DNA from 2 places in the Agrobacterium sp. CG160-95 genome. Region 2 is predicted to be linked to the other one. Evidence: predicted binding sites of a transcription regulator. Region 2 holds the regulator's gene; the other holds the start of a gene.
What was found. The regulator LexA, encoded in region 2, represses DNA repair genes until DNA is damaged. The targets are predictions, from matches to a motif close to TGTTCNNNNTGTGTTCNG.

Region 1: uvrA (excinuclease ABC subunit UvrA) is a predicted target of LexA. The motif match lies at 2,413-2,430, and genes of this name have one in related genera.

What each region holds. Positions count from the first base shown of each region.
Region 1 is NZ_JBNWDU010000005.1:424,184-428,395, reverse strand. It holds gene ACQZ63_RS19465 (MarC family protein) at 1-384, shown strand, start outside; gene ACQZ63_RS19460 (CBS domain-containing protein) at 508-1,656, shown strand; gene ACQZ63_RS19455 (single-stranded DNA-binding protein) at 1,723-2,256, opposite strand; gene uvrA (excinuclease ABC subunit UvrA) at 2,564-4,212, shown strand, end outside.
Region 2 is NZ_JBNWDU010000001.1:58,132-62,343, forward strand. It holds gene kdsA (3-deoxy-8-phosphooctulonate synthase) at 1-462, opposite strand, end outside; gene ACQZ63_RS00325 (VOC family protein) at 462-1,343, opposite strand; gene lexA (transcriptional repressor LexA) at 1,555-2,277, shown strand; gene ACQZ63_RS00335 (glutathione S-transferase family protein) at 2,718-3,401, shown strand; gene ACQZ63_RS00340 (ComEC/Rec2 family competence protein) at 3,418-4,212, opposite strand, start outside.

The DNA of each region.
Region 1 (4,212 bases), on a different contig from region 2:
CTGTTCTGGATTTCCTTCGAGATGATTTTCGAGAAACGCCAGGAGCGCAAGGAAAAGACCTCGGAGATCGCCATCACCAAGGACCATCTGCACAATCTGGCGGTCTTTCCGCTCGCCTTGCCGTTGATCGCCGGGCCTGGCGCCATTTCCGCGACCGTGCTCCTGGCGGGAACGATGAAGACGACGCTCGAAATGGTCGTGCTTATTCTCATCCTCGCCTTCGCCATGGCCCTCGTCTACGCCACCCTGATCGTCTCGGAACGCATGGACCGTTTTCTCGGCAATACCGGCCGCGCGATTCTGACAAGGCTGCTCGGCGTCCTTCTTGCCGCGCTTTCCGTGCAGTTCGTAGTGGACGGCATAAAATCGGCCTTCGCATTCTGACGACCATCGGTTCACAACAAAATGCCGCAAACGGCCGGATTTGCGAAAAATCCGCCCTTTGAATCCGGCTCCTGCCTCGGTTAAAAGACGCGCGTCTTTTTTCCGCACCAGAAAGCTCTCTCCATGCGATCCACGCTGCGCCGCCTCATCCCGGATGCCGCTCCCGTCAGTAACCGGGAAAGGCTGCGCGCGGCGGCGGGCGCCTTCGTCGGCATTTCGCTGACCGGACTTCTGGGCAGCCTTGCTTTCCGCTTAGACCCTACCCTGCCCGCCATGATCGCGCCGATGGGCGCCTCGGCGGTGCTTTTATTCGCCGTGCCATCCAGCCCCCTTGCGCAGCCCTGGTCGATCCTCTGCGGCAACATCGTGTCGGCTTTCGTGGGCGTGACGGTGGCTCTACTCGTTCCGGATATTTTCCTTGCCAGCGCGCTTGCCATAAGCCTTGCCATTGCTGCCATGATGGCGCTGCGCTGCCTGCACCCGCCAAGCGGCGCGGTGGCGCTGACGGCCGTTCTCGGCGGTCCCGCCGTGCATAGTCTCGGCTATGGCTTTATTCTCTGGCCGGTCGCCGGAAACTCGCTCATCCTTCTCATCCTCGCGCTCGTTTATAACAATGCCACCGGCCGCGCCTATCCGCACGGCCTGAGGTTGGGAAAGGCCAGCCACGGCACGGCAGACCCGACGCCAATACAGAAAATCGGCTTTTCCTCAGCCGATCTGGACGAGGTGCTGAAGGAATATGACGAGGTTCTCGATATTGATCGCGATGTGCTGGAGATGATTTTGCGCAAGACGGAATTGCGCTCCTGGCGCCGCCGCGCCCTCCACCTCGATTGCGCCAGCGTCATGTCACGCGATGTGGTCGGCGTCGCCCCGGATGATAGCCTGCGCCACGCTCATTCACTGATGCACAACCACCATTTCAAGGCGCTGCCCGTGACCAACGACAGGGCCGAAATCGTCGGCATCGTCACTCAGACGGATTTTCTTGAAAAGGCTAGCTGGAGAAACGGCCGCCCTTCCATCGGTTTCCTGCAGCGCCTGCGCCTTATTCTCTCAGGCACAAGCGCACCCAACGATACCGTCAAGGATATCATGACATCGCCTGTTAGAACCGTGCAGCCGGAAACGGCGATCGAGGAAGCAATCATCCGCTTTGCGGAGGAAGGGCTGCATTACCTGCCGGTGATCGACGCCAACGGCAAGATGGTGGGTATTCTTTCGCAGTCCGATGTCATGGTTGCGATGCTGGCGGACAAAGCCGCGGCATAGGTCGTCGCGACCTTGAAGCGGGCAACCGGTTTCGACCGGCCCCCGCCCCGTCAATCACGGTTCCGATCAGAACGGGATATCGTCGTCCATGTCACTGGAGAAGCCGCCGGAAGGCTGGCTGCCGCCACGCGAGGCACCGCCGCGGGCCGCCGGCTGCTGGTCGTAACCGCCACCGTAGTTACCGCCGCCGCTGCCATAATCTCCACCGCCGATGTCGCCACCGCTGCGGCTGCCGCCGCCACCTTCGCCGCGACCGTCGAGCATCGTCAGCGTGGAGTTGAAGCCCTGCAGTACCACTTCGGTGGAGTAACGGTCGTTACCGGTCTGGTCCTGCCACTTGCGCGTCTGCAGCTGGCCTTCAATGTAGAGCTTGGCGCCCTTTTTCACATATTGTTCGACAACCTTGCACAGACCTTCGTTGAAAACGACGACCGTGTGCCATTCTGTCTTTTCCTTGCGCTCGCCGCTGTTGCGGTCCCGCCACGTCTCTGAGGTGGCGATACGCAGATTGGCGATCGGACGGCCGTCCTGCGTCCGGCGAATTTCGGGATCGGCGCCAACGTTCCCAATCAGAATTACCTTGTTTACGCTACCAGCCATCTCGTCATCCTGTCCGCCAGCCATCGTGACCGGCAATTGTATTTCAAAAAATCCCGCACACAATAACCATCGCCGCCCGCAAAGGGCACCGCAACGGGGAACAATCCACAGCGAATAATCCCGACTTTCTCAGAGAGTATATTCGCACTTGCAATTTGTTCCTTTTTTGTTCTATTAAATCACGAAATTCGAGTCAAGTGAGCCGAAAAGCCATCGATCGATAGGGAATAAACCTCGACACGTCCGGTTGCGTCACTACATAAGGACGCGCCGCCATCAGGCCTGTTAATTTTGTCCGAGCTTTATCATGAGTGAACTGAAGACGATTTCCATCCGTGGTGCCCGTGAGCATAACCTCAAGGGTATCGATCTGGATCTACCGCGCAATAAGCTGATCGTCATGACCGGGCTCTCCGGCTCGGGCAAGTCGTCGCTCGCCTTCGACACAATCTATGCCGAGGGCCAGCGCCGTTATGTCGAGAGCCTCTCGGCCTATGCGCGCCAGTTCCTCGAAATGATGCAGAAGCCGGATGTAGACCGCATCGAGGGGCTTTCTCCGGCGATTTCCATCGAGCAGAAAACCACCTCGAAGAACCCGCGCTCTACGGTCGGCACGGTCACGGAAATCTACGACTATATGCGCCTGCTGTTTGCGCGTGTCGGTGTGCCCTACTCGCCGGCGACGGGCCTGCCGATCGAGAGCCAGACGGTCAGCCAGATGGTCGACCGTATCCTTGCCTTCGAGGAAGGCACGCGCCTTTATATTCTCGCGCCGATCGTGCGCGGCCGCAAAGGCGAATATAAAAAGGAACTCGCCGAACTGATGAAGAAGGGCTTCCAGCGCGTCAAGGTGGATGGCCAGTTCTACGAGATCGCTGACGTTCCCGTCCTCGACAAGAAGTACAAACACGATATCGATGTGGTGGTGGACCGCGCCGTCGTGCGCCCGGACATGGCAGCACGCCTTGCCGACAGTCTCGAGACCTGCCTCAAGCTCGCCGACGGGTTGGCAGTGGCCGAATTTGCCGACAAGCCCCTGCCGCCGGAAGAAACCTCGGCTGGCGGCTCCGCAAACAAATCGCTCAATGAGACCCACGAGCGTATGCTGTTTTCGGAAAAATTCGCCTGCCCGGTCTCCGGCTTCACCATCCCGGAAATCGAGCCCCGGCTTTTCTCCTTCAACAATCCCTTCGGCGCCTGCCCCACCTGTGACGGTCTCGGCTCGCAGCAGAAGGTGGACGAAAACCTGATCGTGCCAGAACCTGCACGCACCCTGCGGGATGGCGCGATCGCCCCCTGGGCCAAGTCGTCTTCCCCCTATTACAACCAGACGCTGGAGGCGCTGGGCAAGGCCTTCGGTTTCAAGCTGTCGAGCAAATGGACGGACCTTTCGAAAGAGGCGCAGCACGCCATTCTCCAGGGCACTGACGACAAGATCGAGTTCAACTATCAGGACGGCGCGCGCTCCTACAAGACGGTGAAGAATTTCGAAGGCATCGTTCCCAATCTGGAGCGTCGCTGGAAAGAAACCGACAGCGCCTGGGCGCGCGAGGAAATCGAGCGTTATATGTCGGCGGCCCCCTGCCCGGCCTGCGCCGGCTATCGCCTGAAGCCGGAAGCGCTCGCCGTCAAGATCAACAGAATGCACATCGGCGAAGTCACCCAGATGTCGATCCGTATGGCACGCGACTGGTTCGAGACGCTGCCGGAAAATCTGAACGCCAAACAGAACGAGATCGCGGTTCGCATCCTCAAGGAAATCCGCGAACGTCTGCGATTCCTCAACGATGTCGGGCTGGATTATCTCAGCCTGTCACGCAATTCCGGCACGCTTTCCGGCGGAGAAAGCCAGCGCATCCGGCTTGCTTCGCAGATCGGTTCCGGCCTCACCGGCGTTCTCTATGTTCTGGATGAGCCGTCCATCGGCCTGCATCAGCGTGACAATGCCCGTCTGCT
Region 2 (4,212 bases):
GTCCCAGGGCGCCAGAAACTGGCCTTTCTTGACGTTGATGACGCGGCCGGTCTTGGCGGCAGCAACGAGAAGATCGGTCTGGCGGCTTAGGAACGCCGGGATCTGCAGCACGTCCACTACCTCGGAAACGATGGCGCATTGCTCTTCCGTGTGGATGTCGGTCAGAACAGGAAAACCGAATTCCTTTTTGAGATCGGCAAAAACCTGCATCGCGTTATCCAGGCCGATGCCGCGTTTTCCGGAAAGCGAAGTGCGGTTCGCCTTGTCGAAAGAAGACTTGTAGACAAGCCCTATTCCCAGCTTGTCGCAAAGCTCCTTCAGCACGCCAGCGATCATGAAGGCATGTTCGCGGCTTTCCATCTGGCACGGACCGGCAATCAGCGAAAACCGCTCGGTATTCGAGAAGGAAACCTTGCTGGCGCCGTCGCCGGCAGTGACTTTAAGATTGTTCGTAACGCTCATCATTTTTCCTCGAAGGCGAAGGCAACGCCCTGACCGGGTGCCGCGGGCACCACCAGACGGCCGTCCGCTTTTGCGCAGGACACGCCATTAGCAGCAAGCACCGCCTCTGTCACGGCAAGATCGTGTGACGAAAAGACGATGCCCGCGCCGCGCAATCCGCCTTCGTTGCCATCCTGAGCATTCAGGGTCTGCCCGCCGAAAGGCGGTTTTCCGGTCAATCTGATGCTGGCATTGCCGGTCGCGAAAACCATATCACCGCCCGGAGACCATTTGCCTTCACAGGCAAACACTGTCTCGATCAGGCCCGCCACCTTCATATTGCCGCCGGAAAACAGGACGATTTCACTCAGGCCGGTGACACCATTGGCGTGGCGCTCCAGCATGGTGCGATCGCCCGGAAGGGCTTGAAGCCGTTGACAACTGAACAAAAAGAAATCCGCGGCCGCTCCGCTTGCCGCAAAAGCCAGCCGGAACGCCGCCTCGCCTTGCGAGCCATCCGACATCCGAACAGGCCGCGAAAACTCGAAAACATCGCCCGCCGAAAGGCCGGCTGCCCGAAACCGCTCATGGTCAACCAAGGCGTCTTCAGTCCTGGCGACAAGAGCCGAAAAACCCTCCTGCCCGTCCCGTTGCCGGAAGGCCACATCCCTGCCGGTGAACACATCACCCCTCTCTATTGACGCATTATATTTAGCCGGATCAGCAATTGCGAGCGGCTCCAGATAGGTGCCATCGGCGAAAAATACGCAGGCATTTTGGGTGCCGAAAGGATGCAGAGCCTCCGGCGCAACCGTAAAGCCAAGACTGACGAGGCGCTTCACGGCGACGCCTATGACTTCCACGGGCAAAACGAGATGGTCAACGCTATAGGGTTTCGTCATGAAAATGTATCCTGCCGGCCTTCCGCCCGGAGCATGCCGGGACGGTTTCGACCGCACAAAAGCACAATTGCGTGCTATGAGGCAAATCATCACAGCAACAGATGGCACCTTCACGAAATTTTAGGGGATTGCAGAACACATATGGAACATATAGTGTTCGTTCTGTATTTGTTTCGCGACTTCCACTACGATTCTAAAGGGTGTTTTCCTCATGCTCACGCGCAAACAGCAGGAATTGCTTCTCTTCATTCATGAACGAATGAAAGAGTCCGGCGTGCCGCCCTCCTTCGATGAAATGAAGGACGCACTCGATCTTGCTTCGAAATCCGGCATCCACCGCCTGATAACCGCTCTCGAAGAGCGCGGGTTCATTCGTCGGCTACCGAATAGAGCCCGGGCGCTGGAAGTCATCAAGCTGCCCGAGGCTTATACGCCGGGTGCAAGGCCGCAGCGCGGCTTTTCGCCGAGCGTTATCGAAGGCAGCCTTGGCAAGCCCAAGACGCCGGAACCGGCCCCTGCCCCCAAGACGCCGGCCAATGATCTGGGCGGGGCTGTCACCGTGCCGGTCATGGGCCGCATCGCTGCGGGCGTGCCGATTTCCGCCATCCAGAACAACACCCATGATGTGGCCGTGCCAGTAGACATGCTTGGCACGGGCGAACATTACGCTCTTGAGGTCAAGGGTGATTCGATGATCGAGGCCGGCATTTTCGACGGCGACACAGTCATCATCCGCAACGGCAACACCGCCAATCCCGGGGACATCGTTGTGGCTCTGGTGGATGACGAGGAAGCCACGCTGAAGCGCTTCCGCCGCAAGGGAGCCTCCATTGCGCTCGAGGCGGCAAACCCAGCCTATGAGACCCGTATCTTCGGGCCCGACCGGGTGAAAATTCAGGGCAAGCTGGTGGGGCTGATCCGCCGCTACCATTGATCTTATCGAACCGAACGTATTCACTTTACAATAGGCGTCATCGTGAAGATGGCGCCTATAATCGGGTTTGGCTGTTTCCAAACGTGGCGTGCTTTTGCGGGTGCACGAGGATATGCGCCATTCAGCCTATGCGCGTTGCCCTTTCTAAACTGAGTTCCTACTCCATAAAGATGCTTCGGTTTCGCTACAGGCGTGGTGGCGAATGGGCTGTTCGCTATAATTGTCGAAGCGATCCCATCCGCTGTTTTTTAGCGACGTTGTTCTGTCGTGTTGCGCAGTCAGTTTTAGTGGTCACCAAAGGGTGACTTATCGCAAGGCGCGCTCTCAGTGACCCCACATCACCATTCATCAACGGCGTTTATGGGAGCCATGGATAATTTTCGATATTCCGTGAACGCTTGGCAGGTGTAGAAATACGCGTCATATCCGGGAGATACGCCATGTACGATCTTTATATAGCCAACAAGAACTATTCTTCATGGTCGCTGCGGCCGTGGGTATTGATGCGCACGCTCGGTATCGCCTTTGATGAAAAGCTCATTCCGTTCGGCGAAGGCGTCTCCTTCTCCTCCTTTTCGCCGACGGGCAAGGTGCCCTGCCTGGTCGACGAGGGTATGACGGTTTGGGAAACGCTTTCGATCGTCGAATATCTTGCTGAAAGACACCAGAGCGTCTGGGCAAGCGACAAGCATGCGAGGGCATGGTCGCGTTCGGCCGCAAGTGAGATGCATGCCGGCTTTTCCTCGCTGCGCAATCTCTATCCCATGTCGGTGGGCATTCGGGTCAAACCCAGGGGCGGCGATGCCGGACTTAAGGCCGATATAAAGCGGATTGATGCGTTGTGGAGCGAGGGTCTTACAAAATTCGGCGGGCCATATCTTGCCGGTCAAAAGTTCACGGCGGTCGATGCTTTCTTCTGCCCGGTTGCATTCCGTTTCCAGACCTATGGCAGCGCGGATCTTTCGCCAGCAGCGAAAGCCTATTGCGACCGGCTGCTCGCCCTGCCTGCCATGCAAGAATGGTACGAGGCCGGTTTGAAGGAGAGCTGGCGCGACGCTGGTCATGAAGAGGAAGTTGGCGAGATCGGCGAATTGACTGAAGATTTGCGCGCCAAGGCCCGATGATCCATGCTGGCGGCAGTCATTGCGACGCCGCCAGCAGCCGGATGATGGGCTGCGGCAGATCACGGTCGAAACGTCCGCTTTTCCAGTCGTAATAACGGTGCTGGCTCCAGGGCCTGTCCGTTCCGGCGATTGCGGCGCGCAGCCCGCTCGCCACACCCTCCTCCCTCTTGTCAGCAAAATCTATTTCCACGGAACCGAGACGCCGCAAGATGTCACGGCTGAGCAGGAGTGCACCCGAGCGGCACTGAGAAAAAGAGGTTCTGCGGGAAACAACGACGATATCGGCAATATCGCAGGCTTTTCCGGCGAAGCGGCCATCTTCCAGAACGACAATCCACTCTCCGCTCGCGGCGCTCGCTACGCACCATATGTCTTTCCTGCAGGTGAAGACGCCAGCTTTGGCGTCTTTGAGCGCCGCCGTCATCTCGCGCACCACCACAGCCATGTCTTCCGGCGACAGTTTCGATCTCGAGGCAGAACCAGCAGTATTTGCCGTGCTCTCGCCATTTATAAAACCCGGCGGCACGGTTTTTTCCGGCAGCAGCAGCGCCCTTTGCCACTGGCCGTAAACGAAGCCCTGCGGACGGGCTTTTGTGGTTGAGACCTTGCCATCCTCCACGAGTGCCACCAATTCGCCGTCCTCGTGAATCAATAGATCCGGCAGATCACGATAGGCCGTAACTGCCGACACGCCGAAGGCCAAGAGCAGAAACGGGATGCCAAGAAGTGCAAGCCGGCTGCGCAGCAATGTCAGCAGCAGGAAACCCACCGAAGCCAAACCGATAAACCAGCCATGCGGACGCCCCGTCGC